Regions from separate parts of the Arthrobacter citreus genome, predicted to be linked through region 1. Evidence: riboswitches for the same ligand, from Rfam matches in the RefSeq annotation. Region 1 holds a riboswitch; the other holds the start of a gene.

Region 1 (9,132 bases):
GGCAGGGACCAGGCCGGGTGGTCCGCTGCTACGACGAACGAACCTTCGGTGCTTCGCCGGCCCATCAGACCCCGGAAATCGCCGTCGCGGACCTCACCGCTGCGGCACTGGTGCTGGCATGCTGGGGAACGCCGGGCGGAGAAGGACTGGCCCTGCCCGATGCCCCGCCACGGGCAGCCCTGGCAGATGCACAGGCCGTCTTGCGGGATCTCGGCGCGGTTGATTCCAGCGGTGCAGTCACCGCTCTCGGCAAGACCCTGGCGGGAATTCCATCCGATCCGCGGCTGGCCCGGGCGCTGCTGGACGGGACCGCCGTCGTCGGTGCCCGGTCTGCGGCCGAAGCTGTGGCCCTCGTGGCCGGTGATCTCCGCGCCTCCGGTGCCGATCTCTCCCGGCTGCTCACCAGCCTGCGCGCCGGACGGGATCCGGGAGAGCGGCGCTGGGCAGAGGATGTGCGGCGGCTGCAGTCCCTCTCGCGCACAAGCGCCCGTACCCGCAACGGCGCCGCCAATGCGCCTGCAGTCTCGGTGCCTGGAACGGAGGCCCTCGGCTTCGTCGTCGCACTGGCTTTTCCGGACCGCATTGCCCGGCGGGTTCCCGGCAGCGCGGGCACTGGGGAACGCTATTTGCTCTCCTCCGGAACCCGGGCCGGCCTGCCGGCCGGCAGCCCGCTGACCGGACACGAGTGGCTTGCCGTTGCCGAAGTTTCCCGCGCTCAGGGACGCGACGCTGCCGGAACCGGGGCCGTCATCCGCTCGGCGGCGCCGTTGAGCCAAGACACAGCGGAAGCCGCAGCCCGGCATCTGCTGGAAGACACCGTCGAGGCATCCTTTAACGGAGGCCGTGTCATGGCCAAGCGGGAACGGCGGCTGGGGGCGATTGTGTTGTCCTCCACACCGGTCCGCCCCACACCCGGGGAAGGCCGGGCAGCCGTAGCCCGCGCATTGGCACGGGAAGGGCTCGGTGTCATTGGGTTTTCACCGGCTGCCGACACGTTGCGCCGCCGGATGGCACTGCTGCACCGCGAGCTGGGTGAGCCCTGGCCGGATGTTTCCGAACCTGCACTCCTGGCCCGGCTAGATGCCTGGCTGGCACCTGAGCTGCATGCGCTGGCCGCCGGAGCGTCAGTCAACGGAATCGACCTGGTGGAGCCGCTGCGCCGGCTGCTTCCGTGGCCGGAGGCGTCGCGCCTCGGGGAACTGGCACCGGAACGGCTGCAGGTTCCCAGCGGATCCCAGATCCGGATTACCTACCCCGCAGTGGACGACGACGGCGGCCGGCCGGTCGTGGCCGTCAAGCTGCAGGAGTGCTTTGGCTGGGCTGAGACGCCGCGGCTGGTTCAGGGACGGGTGCCGGTGTTGTTCCATCTGCTCTCACCGGCCCGGGCGCCGCTGGCCGTCACCGATGATCTGGCATCGTTCTGGTCCGGGCCGTATCTGCAGGTGCGTGCCCAAATGCGGGGCAAGTATCCCAAACACCCCTGGCCGGAAGATCCCTGGGCAGCAAAGGCAACGGCCAAAACTAAGGCCCGGATGTAGCGCCGCCCGGATGTGGCGCCCCGATCCAAGGCCCGGCGCCAGAACGGGTGCCGCACCGGTAGGAGATGAATCACGTGGGTGGCTGCCATCCCGGCGGAGGCCTCACTCATAGGCTGGAAAGGCGGCAAATCTCCTGTTCCTGCCGCGGTGAAAGGCTCGTTAACCGTGAAGCAAGACCTCCGTGGTTTCCTGGCAGTCCCGGCGGGCCGCGGACACCGGTTCCCCGCCGTGCGGGTGGCCGCGGGGATGCTCCTTCCGCTCCTGGTACTGATTATGCTGGGCCGCACGGACCTGACGATGTGCGCCATCTTCGGGTCGCTGACCGGAGTCTTCGGCCGCGCTGAACCTCACTGGCGGCGGCTGCGCCACCAAACCCAGTCCGGTGTGCTGATGTCCCTGACCGTGGTGGCCGGAGTCTCCATGTCTGTCGCAGGACGCAGCGACTGGGAACTGGTGGTCGCCGCCACCATTGTGGCCGGGGTGATCTCGGTGGCGGCGGACTACCTGCGGATCCGCCCCGCCGGCCCCTTCACCTACATCTTTGCGTTTACCGCAACCGCTGCCGCACCGTTCTCCGGGTCCGTCGCGGAAGCCGCGCTGGCCGTATCCGGAAGCGCAGCGACAGCGGTTCTGCTGGGAATCGCCGGCCGGGTCCACGCCCGCCGCCATACACCGGTGTTGCTGCCCCAGCAGGCTCCTCCGCCGGGAGCGGCACACATCCTCGCCCACTCCGGACGGTATGTCGCAGCTGTCGCTGCCGCCGGCTCCCTGGCCCTGCTGCTGGGGCCGGGCCACAGCTACTGGGCGATGCTCGCGGCCTGTGCACCCATTGCCGCAGCGGATGCCGCACATGCGCCGGCCCGCGCCGGCCACTTCATCCTGGGCACCTACGCCGGCGTGCTGTTGTCCGCACTCCTGCTGCAGGCGGACTGGAGCCCGGTGCAGCTGGCGGTTCTCCTGGCAGCCCTGCAATTGGGCGGCGAGGTGTACGTCATCCGCCACTACGGGCTCGCCATGGTCTTCCTGACACCGGTGGCGCTGCTGATGACAGGCTTTGTCTCAGTGCAGCCGGTAAGGGATCTGACCGTGGACCGGGCGGTTGAAACCACCATCGGCGTCCTGGTTGCCGTCGTCGTCATTTTGCTGACGACCGGTGGCGGAGCGGCCTGGGCAAAGAACGTGGGCCGGCAGCTGCGGGGTCGGCCCGCACCGGCCGGGCCAACACAGCGGTAGTCCCACCCCAGCTGATTCCGGTGGAGGAGCACCCGGCGGCCTGCGTTCCCGGGTGTTTCGGCTAGCCCGCGGATAGACTTTCGGGCATGACGGACCGTCCCCGGATCCTGGTCGTGGAAGATGACCGCAGCTTGGCGCGGATGCTGGCGGAGCTCCTGGAATCCGAAGGATATAAGGTGACGGTTGCTTATGACGGACAGCGGGCCCTGCACGAAGGGCTGACACATCCGTTCGACGTCCTCCTCCTGGACCGGGGCCTGCCGGCAATTGAGGGACTAGATGTCCTGACGCGGCTGCGCAGCCGGGGCATTTACGTGCCGGCGCTGGTGCTTTCCGCGCTGGGCAACCCGGCTGACCGCGTGGAAGGCCTGGACCGCGGAGCCGAGGACTATCTGGCCAAACCCTTCGACATCGACGAGCTGCTGGCCCGCCTTCGGGTGCTGCGGCGCCGGAATCTGCCCCGCACACCTGCCCTTCCGGTCCCCGGCGGCGTCCTGGATACCACCGGCCGCACGGTCACGACCGACGCCGGCGAGGTGGTGGTGCTCTCCGAACGTGAGGGTGCGCTGCTGGAACACCTGGCCCGGCGGCCCCGCCAAGTCTTCCCGCGCGCGGAACTGCTTGACGCCGTGTTCCCTGACGCTGACGACGACGGCGTGGTGGACACCTATGTTCACTATCTTCGGCGGAAGCTGGGCAGAGGGGTGGTGCTGACGGTGCGCGGGATCGGTTACCGGCTTGGTGCGCCGGCATGAAGCGCTGGCGCGGGGTCCGGGAGATCCGGGAGAACCGGGAGAGCCGGGAGGACGCTGAGCTGACCCGTGCGTCGCTGCGTTTGGCGATGCAGTTTACGGCCCTGGTGGTGGTGCTGCTGGGCGTTGCCGGGGGCCTGGTGTATGGACTCGTCGCCGCCCAGACGCGGGATGCCGCCGAAAACACGCTGTCCTCGGCAACCCAGTTCGACTCTCCCCGCGAGGCACCACTGGATGTGTTCCTGGCGGTGTACGACGACGGAAGGTTGGCTGTGTCCCGCAACATGCCCGCCGGCCTCCCGTACGAGGAAGCGCTGGCGGATGTGGCCGAGACCGGGCAGGCCCGCCGCGATACGGTGGCCGCGGGGGACCGGACCTATGAGGTTTTGACGGCCCGCCGCGGCCGGGATGTGGTCCAAGCGGCAGTGGATACCCGCGAATCCGCTGACCAGCTGCGCCGTCTGGCTTTTGCCCTGGTGATCTCCGTGGTGATTGCAGGCCTCCTGGCCGGAGCCGTCTCGGCGCTGGCGGCCCGGGCGGCCATGCGTCCGATGGCTGAAGCACTGGCACTCCAGCGCCGGTTCGTGGCTGATGCGAGCCATGAACTGCGGACCCCGCTGACACTGCTCAGCACCCGGGTGCAAATGCTTCGGCGGCGGCTGATCGCCGATGCAGGCGGATCGGGGTCGAAACGTGAAGCTGATGGGGGTGGGGGAGAGGCTTCGGAAGCGGTGGGTTCTGAGGGAGCGAATTCGGATGCGGTCCGGGCCGCCGACGACGTCATCGCCGACACCAAGGTGCTGACCGGGATCCTTGAGGACCTGCTGATGGCTGCGGATCCCCGGCAAACCGGAGCCACGGAACCCGTGAACCTGGTTGACCTTGCACAGTCGGCGGTACGGGCGCTCCAGCCCGAAGCCAACAGACGAGACTTGTCCCTGGAACTTGATCTTCCCGATACCGATGTCATTGTCCTTGGCGGGGAGATTGCCCTGCACCGAATCTTCACCGCCCTGGGCGCTAATGCCTTGGATTATGCGCGTTCTGTCGTAGGAGTGTCGGTGCGCCGCAGCGGCCGGGAGGCCGTCATTCGAGTATCGGACGACGGCCCCGGGTTCCCGCCCGGATTCAGCACGCATGCCTTCGAGCGGTTTGCCTCGACACGGCACCGGGCTGACTCGGAGCAGACCCGCACGCCGGATGGTTTACCGGAGTCCCGGCATTATGGATTGGGCCTTGCCCTCGTGGCGGAGATTGTTGCCCGCTGCGGCGGCAGTATCCGCGCATTGCCGAATGCCGCACCCGGCGGTGGAGGTGCAGTGGAAGTCCGACTGCCGCTTGCCAAGTCTGAACCCTAAAAAACCCTTACCTGGTCTGGACGCTAAGAAACCTCGAAGAATCAGCTTCGAAAATGGATGCGTAAGCAACCCCACTATTTGGAGGTGATTATCACTATGGCTTTGCGGGACAAAGCCAGGGGCCCGCTGGGTTGGATTCTTGGTGTTGTGGGCGGTCTGGCGCTGTTGGTTGGTTCGTTTTTTGCCGGCATGGCCACCGCGGATTCCCCGGCGGATCAGGAGCAAGCCTCAGTAACCGAGCAGCAGGACGCCCAGAACCAGGACGCCCAGAACCAGGACGCCCAGAACCAGGACGCCGAGAGCAACGCCGAGGCGGAGGACCAGGACGGCCGGCCCGAACGCGGTCCCCGGTTCGACGGCGACGGCGAAGACTCGGACGGCGGTCCAGACTCTAATGCGGATGCGGATGCGGATGCGGATGCCGATCCCGACGCCGACGCTGATGCCGGTAAGGAGTCCACGGACGGGGATGCCCGCAATCAGGGCTCACGGGGCGACGCCCGGCACGGGGACGGCCACCATGACAGTCACCGAGGCGGCCACGGCCCGGACGGCAGCGGCCCGGACGACGGTGGCCCGGACGACGATGGCGGGCGCGGTGCCGACGACGACACCGCCGAGGATGCTCCCGTACGGGAGGAAAGCACCCCGGAACAGGATGAACCGGCCGCGTAATGCGGGTTGTTCGTCCTGCAGCGTGTCCGAATAAACCGGAAGGCCCAAGGGGCCCGAACGCACAAAGAACGCCCGGCCAAATGGCCGGGCGTTCTTTGTGTGGTTTCACCGAGGGTTGGGCCGTTCGCTTCCCGCCCCTGCGGTAAATCTACTGGTGCGTGATTAGGCTACGCGGTAGTACGAGGCACCGGAACCGACGTTAGCGCTCTGCTGAACAGTCTGGTTGCCGTTCCATCCGCTGTGGATGGCCTGGCCGTCACCGATGTAGATGGCGATGTGGGCAAAGCCCATGCCGCCGTCGGCGTAGTAGATGATGTCGCCGGGCATCGGGTCAGAGACCGGAGTTCCGTAGGCGGCAAGCTGTGCCGGGGCCAGATCGCCAACTGAGTGTCCTGCTGCCCGGAGGGCAACTTCCACCAGCACGGTGCAGTCCTGCATGGCACCCATCTGGGAGAAAGCGGAGTTCAGCATGGTCTGGTTGGTGCCCGTGGCAGCTACGCCGGCTGCGGGAGCAGGCGTCACGGAAGAGGCCTGGGTGCTGATGCCGCTCAGGTCGACGGCGGCTGCGGTTTCTGCCGCTGCTGCCGGTGCTGCCGGTGCTGCCGGTGCCGCGTAAGCAGCAGCCGGTGCGGCTGCAGCAGCCGGAGCTACTGCGGCGCCGCCGGCGTATGTGATGACATCGCCGGGGTAGATGATGGATTCAAGGGACAGGCCGTTCTGGGCCAGGATGTCCTCAAGCGTCACGCCGTAGGTTGCGGCAATCTTGCTCAGCGTGTCGCCGGACTGGACCACGTGAGTGGAACCGGAAGCTGCCGGAGCGGCTGCCGGAGCGGCTGCGGGAGCTGCTGCCGGAGCAGCAACGGGGGCGGAAACAGCGGCAGGTGCGCTGTAGAACTCGGATGAGTCATTGGCGATGACACCGGCAGAGGCCGGAGCCGCCATACCGAGCATCAGGCCGGAACCTGCTGCCACGAAGGCAGCGGTGCTGCCGATGGTGCGTGCTTTGCCGCTGGTGGCGTTCGCAAGTGCGGACCACATTCCGGCGGTCTCGGCACGGTGACGTCCACGAGTGTTATTGAAAGACATTGAGTTACCTCTCCCGATACCTGCGAGGTGAGCTGTCGGATGCGGATGGGAGTCACCCGGTCAGCCGTAGAAACCTCTGGCTGACTTAACCCCAAGGATTCAAAGGAACCCGTTTGTGGTTCCCCCGCCTCTGCCGAAGTGTGTATATCTGTGGACCTTGACCAGCGGCAGAGCTAGGTAACAAGCCAAGGGAGCCGCTTCAGATAACGGCACGTCCACTACGCTACAAGAGGATTACGGGAGGATAACTATTTAGTAACGGACCTCGCAGATGCGTGTGAGTGTCGCCTCTTTGTGCTATGCGTGGGCTATGGCACCATGGGCCACGGCTTGCCGCGCTGATCGCGCCGCAGTTTCCGCATTTCTCCGGTGGTCGTTGCCTGGTTCGAGCGGCCGGGCCTGCTGAGATCGTGACAGTGGCCGGCTAGGAGGAGAGTGGCATGGACGACAGGTCTTACGGACGCCGCAGGAAGGGCCAGCCCCGGTCCGGCTAGTTTGTTTGGCGGACCACGTTGGCGACAGCGAAGTTGCCGTACCCCTGAAGGATGTCGCCCGGTGCCAGCCTCACATCGCGCACCAGTCCAGCACCCTTGAGCACTGCCCCGCGCTTCTCCGGCGGCCCGGACCGGAAATCCCCGCCGTCCGCAAGGACCACGGATTCGGCCTCGACAGCGCCAAGGACCTGCGAGCCGGAGCCAAGCACCGAGCGGCCCGTCACCACGGGGCCGTTGGCCAGGCGGGCACTGTCGCCCACAGCCACGGCATCTCCACGGCCAGCCTTGAGCTGCACGCTGCCGGGGCCGAGCGTGATGTCGGAGCCCATCAGGATCATTCCGCCATGCTCGGCGGAGACAAAGGCGCCCGGATAAAACACATTGCGGTGTCCGATAACGCAGGAACTCTCAGAATCGGCCTGAAGGACGACGCCCGGATAAAAAACGTTTCCTTCGCCCAGCTGCACTTTTGCCGAAATCAGCGTTGACGAAGGATCCAGTATCTGCTGAGTTGCGCAAAGTTGCAGCACTTCAGCAACGGTGAGGAAACCAAAATCCTGGCGAATACTGTCGGCATCGGTTCGCTGAGGAGTTGGCATGTTGTTCTCTTCCTTAGTCATCTGGCCGGGACCTTACTATCAGCTGGAACCGGGAGCACTCCCAGCCTACCCGTCTCCGCCAGGGCATTGCCGCTCCAAGGAGCGTGAGCACAGTGGAAACTTCACACTTCAAACTAATACAGCGGCACCAGGCAATTGCGCCATGATGTAACGGGGTAAAACAACCGCCGCAAAGACGCAGAGGTAAGGAAAGCTTCGATGATCAGCCAAAGTGGCGCCGGCACGGTTCTTCAAACCAGCAGACTGATTCTTGAACCGCTGCTCCCGGACCATGCCGTCGAAATGGTGCCGGTCCTCGCCCATCCCGGGCTTTACGAATTCACCGGAGGCGAGCCGCCCACACTGGAAGGACTGAGTCACCGTTATGTCCTCCAATCCGGCGGGGACCCGTCGGGGGTTGAAACGTGGCTGAACTGGGTTATTCGGGAGCAGGGCACCGGATCCGCCGCAGGCTTTGTTCAGGCTACTGTCGCTGCCGGCGGCCGGGCAGCGGACCTGGCCTGGGTTATGGGTCGGGAACATCAGGGTCGAGGCTATGCCACGGAAGCGGCTGGTGCCATGGTGGAGTGGCTGATCCGGCAGGGCGTGGGGCGGTTTTGCGCCGGCATCCACCCCGGCAATGCGTCCTCCGCTGCGGTGGCTGCCCATCTGGGTCTGGCGCGAACAGGCCGGGTCGACTCTGACGGCGAGGAAATTTGGCAGCTTGACGCAAGGAGGGGCACCACTGCGGGCGCCACGGCTCCGGCCCCGGACCTTGATGCCTCAGCCGTGGACCTAATCCTGCGGACCGCCGCCGACCGGGATGAGTTTTCCGGAACCATCCAGCTGTCCCGGGGCGGCAGCATCCTTCTCGAAGGGGCCTACGGTGTGGCCTCCCGGCGCTGGAACGTGCCGGTAACGCTGGGCACACGGTTCGACGTCGCCTCCGTCACCAAGCTGTTCACCTCTGTGGCCGTCCTGCAGCAGGTGGACGCCGGGACGCTGGAGCTGAACACCCCCATTGGGCGTTTTGTGGAACTGGACGGCACCCGGGTGGACCCCGCGATCACGCTTGGCCAGCTCCTGAGCCACACCTCGGGCATCGGAGACGACGCCGATGAGGAAGCCGGCGAATCCTACGAGGAACTCTGGACGGACCGTCCCTCCTATTCGGTCACCGAGACCGCTGACTTCCTGCCGCAGTTTGTCCACAAGGAGCCGAACTTCGCCCCGGGCGAAGGCTGCCGCTACTGCAACTGCGGCTACATCCTCGCCGGGCTGGCGCTGGAGGCGGTGACAGGAGTGAGCTACCGGGACTACGTTCGGGAACAAGTCTTCGCTGCCGCAGACATGCGGGATTCAGGCTTCTTTTCCCTGCGGGAAGCCGTGCCGAACGT
Region 2 (9,132 bases), 1.4 Mb from region 1:
GCCGTCGCCGATGACCTGGACGCATAAGGCGGAGCCGCTGCATGACCATGAGCGCAACATCATCTTCCGAACCAGTATCCGAACAGCAGATGCCGGCATCAGCGCAGGCTGAGTCTGCCGCTGTGTCCTCCCCGGAGGCCAAGGCGCCCCGCCGTGCGCCACGCCGCCCCTCCAAGCCGGACGCAGTGCTGGCCGCCGCCGTGGAAACAGCGCGTGCCGGGCTTCTCGAAGTGGTCCCGGCTGAGCAAATCGGCGCTTACGTGGGCGCGGTCCCCGATGCCGAGCGCCTGGTCACGCACCGCTTCGAGGCGCTTCGGCCCGGCTACAACGGGTGGCAGTGGTACGCCACCGTTGCGCGGGTGCCGCGCGGCAAGGTGGCCACCGTTTGTGAAGTGGGGCTGCTGCCCTCGGAAAACGCGGTCCTTGCTCCCGAGTGGGTGCCGTGGTCGGAGCGGGTGCGTCCGGAGGACGTCGCCGCGGAAGAGGCTGCCGAGGCGCAGGAACGGGCCAACGCCCAGGCGCGCGAGGACTCGGACAACGCAGCGGACGACGACGCCGCGGACACCGGGTACAACGGAGCGGACACGCGGGAGGACAGCTAGGCATTGAGGTCCGGGGCAGGCGCAGCAGCAGTTATCACTGGTCAGTCACTTTTCACTGGTCGGTGGTGACCGGTGTTCCGTTCGCTTCGGCTGTTCAACTACCGCATCTGGTTCCTGGGTGCCCTGGTGTCCAACATTGGAACGTGGATGCAGCGCACCGCCCAGGACTGGCTGGTGTACGACATCCTCACTCACCAGGACGCGGCGGCCATGGGCATCGTCATGGCGCTGCAGCTGGGCCCGCAACTGCTGCTGGCGCCGTGGGCCGGGCTGATTGCCGACACCTATAACCGGCGAAAGGTACTGCTTTTCACCCAAGTGGCAATGGCTCTGCTGGGCCTTGGCCTGGGTGTGCTGGTGCTGTCGGGCGAAGCGGCGCTGTGGCACGTGTACGCCTTTGCGCTGGCACTGGGTGTGGTGTCCGCCGTCGACGCGCCCGCCCGTCAGAGTTTTGTTTCGGAGGTTGTGGGCGAAGCCGACCTGCCCAACGCCGTCGCACTGAACAGTGCATCCTTTAACGCTGCACGCATGGTTGGTCCGGCCGGGGCCGGGCTGCTGACGGTGGCTGTGGGCCCGGGCTGGGTCTTCCTCATCAACACGCTCACCTTCGCCGCAATGGTTCTGGCCCTGCTCAAGATGCGCAGCAGCGAACTGCGCGTGCTGCCCAAAGCGGGTCCGGGCAAGGGCCGCATCAGGGCAGGCCTGCGGTACGTGAGGCTTCGACCCGACCTGATGATGGTGCTCCTGGCCGTCTTTATTGTGGGTACCTTCGGGCTGAACTTCGCGGTGTTCATTGCAGCCATGGCCCGCACGGAGTTCGGCCAGGATGCCGGAGTCTTCGGAATCCTGAATTCGGTGATGGCCATCGGATCGGTCTGCGGGGCACTGCTCTCGGCACGGCGGGACAAGCCCCGGCTGCGCTTTGTCTTCGGCGCAGCCGGCGCTTTTGGCGCAGCCTGCCTGGTTGCAGCCTCAGCGCCCACTTTGGTGTGGTTCGCCGTGTCCCTCATCCCGGTGGGGCTGTTTGCGCTCACGCTGATGACCAGTGCCAACGCCTACGTCCAAACCACCACCGCACCCGTAATGCGCGGACGGGTGATGGCCCTTTACTTCGCCATCTTCATGGGCGGCACGCCTCTCGGTGCTCCGCTGGTGGGGTGGGTGTCCAACAGCTTCGGCCCGCGCTGGAGCCTGGGGGTCGCCGCGGCCTCGGGACTCATCACCGCAGTCGTCGGTTTTGTCTGGGCCTGGCGCGCACACCACCTGCGGATCCACTATGACCGGACCCTTCCCCGGCGCCTGCATATGACCACAACAGAAACGGAGCAGGACCCGGACCCGGTGTAAGGCCCCGATCCTGCTCCGCAGGTGTGTCCCGGTACTACCGGCTGTGCTCGATCACGAAGTCGATGCACCGCAGCAGTGCGCTGACGTCGTCGGGCTCGATGGCCACGAAAGTGGCGATACGCAGCTGGTTGCGGCCGAGCTTGCGGTACGGCTCCACATCCACGACGCCGTTGGCGCGCAGGGTCTTTGCCACAGCGGCGGCATCGATGCTGTCGTCAAAATCAATGGTGGTGATGACGTTTGACCGGTCCTGTGGACGGGACACAAACGGCGCCGCCACGGGGGATGCCTCGGCCCAGGAGTAAACCCGGCCGGCCGAATCCGCCGTGCGTTCCGCCGCGAATTTGAGCCCGCCGCTGGCGTTGAGCCACTGAACCTGCGCATTGAGCGTCACCAGCGTGGAGAGCGACGGCGTGTTGTAGGTCTGGTTCAGCTTCGAGTTGTCGATGGCCGTTTGCAGGTTCAGGAAGTCCGGAATCCACCGGTCCGAGGAATTGATCCGTGCTGCACGTTCCAGTGCGGCGGGGGAGAACATGCCCAGCCACAGGCCGCCGTCGGAGGCAAAGTTCTTCTGGGGCGCGAAGTAGTACACATCGGATTCCGCGAGGTCCACCTGCAGGCCACCGGCGGCGGAGGTTGCGTCGATCAGGACCAGGGCGCCGTCGTCGGCCCCGGCCACCCGGCGCACTGGTGCGGCGACGCCGGTGGATGTTTCGTTCTGGGGCCAGGCATAGACGTCCACTCCTGCTTCAGCCACCGGCTCCGGACGTGTCCCCGGCTCGGCCTTAATGATGGAGGAAGCGGCAAGGAAGGGAGCCTTGTTGGTGGCGGCGGCGAACTTGGAGCCGAATTCACCGAAGGAGAGGTGCTGGGCCTTGTTCTCCACGAGGCCGAAGGACGCCACGTCCCAGAAAGCGGTGGATCCACCGACGCCCAGCACGACCTCATAGCCGTCAGGGGCATTGAAGAGGTCCGAAAGCCCTTCGCGGATGCTGCCGACGAGGTTCCGGACGGGAGCCTGCCGGTGCGACGTGCCCAGCAGGTTGGTGCCGGCGAGGGCCAGTGCCTCCATTTGTTCCGGACGCACCTTCGACGGCCCGGCTCCGAACCGTCCGTCCAGTGGAAGCAGTTCAGCGGGGATCTTAAGTGCGGCGGTTTCGCCCATGGGTTTCGCTCCAAGCGGTAGGCAGGGTGCTCTGATGTGCCTTTCCATTCTGCCCCACCGGCCTGCTTCCCAGCCATTCGTGAACACACCGTTGCACACCTTCCACGGGGTGGGCGGGATTATCTGCACTCCGTACAAATAAGCTAACGTGAGGGGCAATAATGACCTCTGGCGGCGGCGTCCGCCGTTGTTCTCCTGAATCTTTCGCACGAGTATTCTTCCGCACGAGTAATAGGAGCGGCCCTGCCATGACGGACCTCATCGACACCACTGAGATGTACCTGCGAACCATTCTGGAGCTCGAGGAGGAGAACATTGTCGCTCTCCGGGCCAGGATCGCGGAAAGGCTGCGCCACTCCGGGCCAACGGTGTCCCAGACGATCGGGCGGATGGAGCGTGACGGTCTGGTGGTGGTTTCCGGAAACCGGCACCTGGAGCTCACCGAGCTGGGCCGCCGGCGTGCCACGGAAGTGATGCGCAAGCACCGGCTGGCTGAACGGCTGCTGGCGGACGTCATTGGCCTTGACTGGGCCTACGTCCATGACGAAGCCTGCCGCTGGGAACACGTCATGAGCGAACGGGTGGAACGCCGGCTGTATGACCTGCTGGGCCACCCCACCGAATCGCCGTACGGCAATCCCATTCCGGGACTGGAACAAATCGGAGGAGTAGCCGCAGAGCTCTTCCATGACGGGGTCACCAACCTCGTTGCCGCCGTCGCGGCCGCGGAGCCCGGCACCAAGCTGAAGCTGGTCCGGCTCGCCGAGCCGGTGCAGGTGGAACCGGAACTGCTAACCCAGCTGGACGAGGCGGGACTGCGCCCCGGAGCTGCGCTGACGGCGGAAGTTGTGGCCGGATACATTTCGGTCCGGGTGCCCGGCATTGAAGGAGCCCTGGAGCTGCCTCCGGAGGTGGCCTCGCACGTGTTTGTATCCACCGCCGGATAACGGAATGGTCTCTTTTGGCCTGTGTCCCCTATAGTGACTTACTGACGTTGAAATAACACCGTTATCCGGGCCTTCCGCCGAACCCTGCCACTGGCCCGGAACTACAGACCGTTCAGGCAGGGGCGGAGGACCCATCAACTGGCAGCCAAGGCTGCCTTGGGGTGAAGCCTCCAGCATCAGCACGACGCCGCATTCGCTGCGTTCGTGGTGCGTGCGGGGCCGAGTTTCTCTACTCGAATCCGACAGCTAACTTCGCAGGCATATGAGAGAGGTATACCTTGTCGAAGCATGCTGCCCCGGGCAGGCGCCGAGCGTCCGCACCGGCTACGGCTCCACGCCCGAGGAACGGCCAGGCTTCCGGCCGCCGCCGGGCCGAAACAAAATCCGTTTCCCTCGGTGATGCAGCACAGAAGGTCGCCATCACCGCAGCGACATCGGGTCTGATCCTGACCGTCGCCCTCCCCACCACTGCAGCCGTCAGCGAACCGGTGCAGGAAATGCAGCCCGCCGCCGTTGAAGAAGCAGTGGTTTCCGCTGATCCCAACGCGAGCGTGGACTTCGAGCGCGCTGCCTTGAGCAGCAAGTTCGATCCGGATGCGAAGCTGCGCCAGGTCGTGGTGGCCTCCGGCTCCGAGATCGCGGCAGGCGCCACCAAGGGCACCCTGGCAACCCCGCTGGCAGCTGACCTGGTGCAGACCTCAGGATTCGGTTACCGGGTCAGTCCCATCACGGGAAGCGCCGGCGAACTGCACCGTGGCCAGGACTTTGCCGCCGCGTGCGGCACCGACGTCACGGCCGCCGCTTCCGGCACGGTCACCTTCGCCGGCTGGCACGCAGGCGGCGGCGGGAACCGCGTGGTCGTGGACCACGGCAACGGCGTGGAGACCACTTATAACCACATGTCCAACCTTGCCGTGGGCGTAGGCGCCACGGTGGAGCGCGGAGACCTGGTGGGTGCCAGCGGCACCACGGGCGCCTCCACGGGCTGCCATCTGCACTTTGAGGTCATGGTTAACGGCGACGTAGTCGATCCGCTCGGCTGGTTGTGACCGCAGGATAATCATTCCGTGACCGGAACGTGACATTCACGGAATGTTGTTGTACGCTCGTCCTCGTGCCTGATCGGCCAAAGATCGGGCACTCTCGAACAGATCGCCGAGCTCTGCCACTGTTTGAGATCCGTTCGCAACATCGCATGGCAGAGGCGGGGGAACCACATTCGGGTTTCGCAAGAAGCCCTAGGGGTTAAGTTGCACGGGCCTTACGGTCCAGCAGCCGGGTGACTCCCATCCGAATCCGACAGCTCACCTCGTAGGCATTGGGAGAGGCAAACTTGTGTCATCAGTAGCTCATGGCCGTCGTCGCGCGGCCACCACCCAGACGAGCCCGATTTCAGCTCTATCCCGGGCCGTAACCTCCAATGCTGGAAACCTTGGCCGCCAGGCCGCCGTCGTCGTCGCCGCTTCCGGCCTCGTTCTGGCCGCGGGTCTGCCCGCCCAGGCAGCCGTCAGCACCGACCGCCAGGCGCTTGAAGCCACCCCGCTGAGCGCGGTCACCGCAACCGGAGCCGTTTCGGTTTCCGCCCAGGCCCCGTTCGAACTGGCAACACTTGAATCCGTTTCCTCGGTTTCCGGTGCTGACTACCGTGCACAGGTTGCCGCTGAAGAAGCCGCTGCAGCCGCCGCAGTAGTTGCGCAGGAGCAGGCAGCTGCCCAGGCACAGCAGGCCCAGCAGGCCGCAACTGTGCAGACCCAGCAGGCCGCAGCCACCACCGCTTATGCAGCGCCCGCCGCAGCACCGGCAGCCAACACGCCGGCGCCGGCAACTGCAGCACCCGCCGCACCCGCACCCGCTCCGGCACCCGTTGCCTCCAGCGGTGTCGGCGCAGCTCTTGTGGCCTCCGCATACGGCCAGATTGGCGTTGCCCAGGACTGCACCGCCATGGTCGAGAACGCACTGCGCTCCATCGGCAAGTCCGTCGGAGACCTCGCACCGGCACAGTTCTACGCATACGGCTCCGTTGTCGGCTCGCCCGAGCCCGGCGACCTCGTCATCACCTCCGGCCACGTAGCGATCTACGTTGGCAACGGCCAGGTCATCAGCGGCGGCTTCGACGGCATGAACACCGTTCTGCACCCGCTGTCCTACCTCGGCGGCGCAAGCTTCGTCCGCGTCAGCTAAGCCCAGTTGCCAGATACCGGAGATCGCCCCCGCATGTCATCTACAACTGAGCGCGCCCGCCACCGGGCGCCGGTGGAACGCACCGCGCCCCTGACCGCGCTGGCCCACGCCGTAACCGCCAACGCGGGTACGGTTGGACGCCAGGCGGCGGTAGTCGTCGCAGCATCAGGACTTGTCCTGAGCTCCGGCGTCGCTGCCAACGCCTCCGGATCGGACCACCTGGTCCGCGACGTCCAGACCAGCGCCCTGGACCTGTCGGCCGCTGCCCCGCTGACAGTGCCCGATACGGCCACCGTGAACTTCGACCGCCCCGCAGTGGCCGGCGTCATTGTGGCGCCTGATGCTGCGGTGCAGCCGCAGATCGCCGTGCAGGCCGACAACACAGTGCAGGCCGAGAACGCAGCGCCTGCTGAGAATGCAGCGCCGGACGCTGCGCAGCCGCTGCAGTCCGAGAACGCCGCATTGGCATCCTCCGGCACTGCCGGAGCTGCTCAGCAGGAAGCCCCTGCCGCGTCGTCGGGCACTGCGGCAATCATCGCCGCGGCCGCCTATGCGCAGCTTGGCGTGTCGCAGGACTGCACCATGCTTGTCACCAACTCGCTGGCTGCAGCCGGAATCAGCTTCCATGACTGGCCTGCCGGTTACCTGTCCCTGGGCAGCACCGTCAGTGCTTCGCAGGCAGTTCCCGGCGACCTGATCTACTACGCAGACGGTGGCATGGGAATGGCCCATATCGCTGTCTACATCGGCAACGGCCAGGCCATCCACGGTGGTTTCAACGGCAATTCGACCGTTGTGGCACCGGCCGAGCTTGGCTCCGGAGGCGTTTACATCCGGGTTGGCTAAAGCGCCGTCACGCGTCGCACCACCGGTATACCGCCGGCCGTCAAGGGTTCCTCCTTCTGGAGGAGCCCTTGACGCGTTTAACGATGGTGGTGCCGCTGTAAATGGCCAAGACCCGGATCCGGGCATACTCTTTTCCTTATCATTCGAAGTATCGTCTTCCGCCAGCGAGATGGTTCCGCCGGCGGACCGGCATGCGAAGAGGAATGTGCATGCGCACTCTTGTTCTGAACGCAGGCTACGAGCCGCTGGCCGTAGTGAGCTTCCGCCGGGCGCTGGTGCTGGTGTTGTCCGGCAAGGCCAGCGTGATTGCGGAGAGCGGTGATCCGGTGGTGGGTCCCACCGAGATCCTTGCCCGGCCGTCCGTGATCCTGCTGCACCGGTACGTGAAGATCCCGTACCGGGAAGGCACTGCCGCCACCCGGCGCGGAGTCCTGCGCCGAGACGGGCATCAGTGTGCCTACTGCGGTAAGGCCGCTTCGACGGTGGACCACGTCCTCCCGAAATCCAGGGGAGGCAACGACAGTTGGGAGAACATGGTGGCCTGCTGCCTTCGCTGCAACAACGCCAAGGGCGACAGGACGCTGAGCCAGCTGGGGTGGCAGCTGCGCTTTCTGCCCCAGCCCCCGCGGGGAGCGCGCTGGCAGATCCGTGAACTCGAGCGGCCGGCACCCCAGTGGAATGAATTCCTTGACGCCGGCACTGCCGCATGACGGTTTCTTCGAACGAGGGGAAATTTCCCGGTTTCAACGCCGTTATCCTTGCCGGTGGCCGGTCGTCACGGCTGGAAGGGGAACCCAAGGCCCTGCTGCGCGTGTCGGGCCGTACCCTGCTGGGTGTCGCGTTGGAAGCCTCCGCAGGGGCTTCCACAGTGGCCGTAGCCGGCCCCGATAGTCTCTCCGAAGTACTGCGGGAAGCCGGCACGCACGCTGTGCTGGTGCGGGAGGACCCGCCGTTCTCCGGCCCGGCCGCAGCGGTAGCCACGGCCTTCAAGGCACTCTTGGCCCTCGACGCCGAAGCCGGGCGCCGCACGCCCGACTGGACGCTGGTTCTCGCCTGCGACATGCCGTTCATCTCCGCGGCCGTCGAAACGCTGCTGGCCGAGGGCGGGGCTGAGGAGGCCCGGGACGGGACAACCCCCGGCAGCCCGCCGGAATCGCTCGTGGCGCTCGATGAGACCGGAAGGGCCCAGCCGCTGGCCGCGCTGTACAGGAGCGTTCAGCTGGATGACGCCGTACGCCGGTTCGACAGGCCCGGCGGCTTGGTGAATCTATCGATGAAGACGCTCCTTGCTAGGGTGCAGAGGAGGGACGTCAGGGTGCCCGCCCACAGCACAGCGGATGTTGACACGTGGGAGGATGCCCGGCGCTGGTCGGTGGAAGCCGCCCGTCCCGCACAGACATAAGGCCCGCAGCGTGCGGATGAAGGCCAGCAGAGGAGCAGTAAATGGCAAGCCAGGAAGAACAACTCGAAGCGTGGGTCGGCAGGCTGCTCACCGCCTTGGAGCTGGAAGGAATCGCGGTGGACGTTGGGGCAGTGCTGCAGCTGGCATCCGATGCGGCCCATTCGGTGGTGCGCCCCGCTGCCCCGCTGACGACTTTTGTGGCCGGATTCGCGGCAGGAATGGCGGCGGGCAGCGGACAGGCTGACGACGCCGTCGCCATGGGAGCAGCGATGCGCGTGGCAGCCCGCGAATGCAAAAACTACGGTGAGACCGGAGACTTCGATGACAACTGACAATTCCACCCCCGTCATACTGCCGCTTCAGCCCAACTCACCCTGGGAGCAGGCCCGGAGCGTAGCCTTCTCGGCGGGCCGGCCGCTGCCCTTTGAGACGGTGCCGCTGGCCGAGGCGCTCGGGCAGGTCCTCGCCGAGGACGTTACTGCTCTGCAGCCCGTTCCGCACTATGCGTCGTCGGCGATGGATGGCTGGGCCGTTTCCGGCCCGCCGCCGTGGAAGCTGGTGACGCATCAGGAGCCAAAGACCGAGCGGTGGCAAATCCACAAGGAGTCCGGACGGCGCCCGCTGCAGCCGGGCCAAGCCGTT

Evidence for each region. A riboswitch is a leader RNA that binds a small molecule or an ion and turns the genes downstream of it on or off. The one in region 1 is predicted to bind cyclic di-AMP.
Region 2: linked by a shared signal. The riboswitch ahead of AAE021_RS13155 (NlpC/P60 family protein) and the one ahead of AAE021_RS06815 (LysM peptidoglycan-binding domain-containing protein) in region 1 are both predicted to bind cyclic di-AMP.

What each region holds. Positions count from the first base shown of each region.
Region 1 covers NZ_CP151657.1:1,489,541-1,498,672, reverse strand. Annotated here, with positions in the region: gene hrpB (ATP-dependent helicase HrpB) at 1-1,538, shown strand, start outside; gene AAE021_RS06835 (FUSC family protein) at 1,704-2,771, shown strand; gene AAE021_RS06830 (response regulator transcription factor) at 2,858-3,526, shown strand; gene AAE021_RS06825 (HAMP domain-containing sensor histidine kinase) at 3,523-4,881, shown strand; gene AAE021_RS06820 (hypothetical protein) at 4,939-5,556, shown strand; gene AAE021_RS06815 (LysM peptidoglycan-binding domain-containing protein) at 5,719-6,642, opposite strand; cyclic di-AMP (ydaO/yuaA leader) riboswitch at 6,646-6,797, opposite strand; gene AAE021_RS06810 (hypothetical protein) at 7,133-7,735, opposite strand; gene AAE021_RS06805 (GNAT family N-acetyltransferase) at 7,955-9,132, shown strand, end outside.
Region 2 covers NZ_CP151657.1:2,856,126-2,865,257, reverse strand. Annotated here, with positions in the region: gene AAE021_RS13185 (cold shock domain-containing protein) at 1-27, shown strand, start outside; gene AAE021_RS13180 (DUF3027 domain-containing protein) at 42-602, shown strand; gene AAE021_RS13175 (MFS transporter) at 675-1,949, shown strand; gene serC (phosphoserine transaminase) at 1,984-3,114, opposite strand; gene AAE021_RS13165 (metal-dependent transcriptional regulator) at 3,363-4,061, shown strand; cyclic di-AMP (ydaO/yuaA leader) riboswitch at 4,127-4,337, shown strand; gene AAE021_RS13160 (M23 family metallopeptidase) at 4,340-5,110, shown strand; cyclic di-AMP (ydaO/yuaA leader) riboswitch at 5,231-5,393, shown strand; gene AAE021_RS13155 (NlpC/P60 family protein) at 5,397-6,242, shown strand; gene AAE021_RS13150 (NlpC/P60 family protein) at 6,276-7,088, shown strand; gene AAE021_RS13145 (HNH endonuclease) at 7,298-7,798, shown strand; gene mobA (molybdenum cofactor guanylyltransferase) at 7,795-8,490, shown strand; gene AAE021_RS13135 (DUF6457 domain-containing protein) at 8,532-8,822, shown strand; gene AAE021_RS13130 (molybdopterin molybdotransferase MoeA) at 8,812-9,132, shown strand, end outside.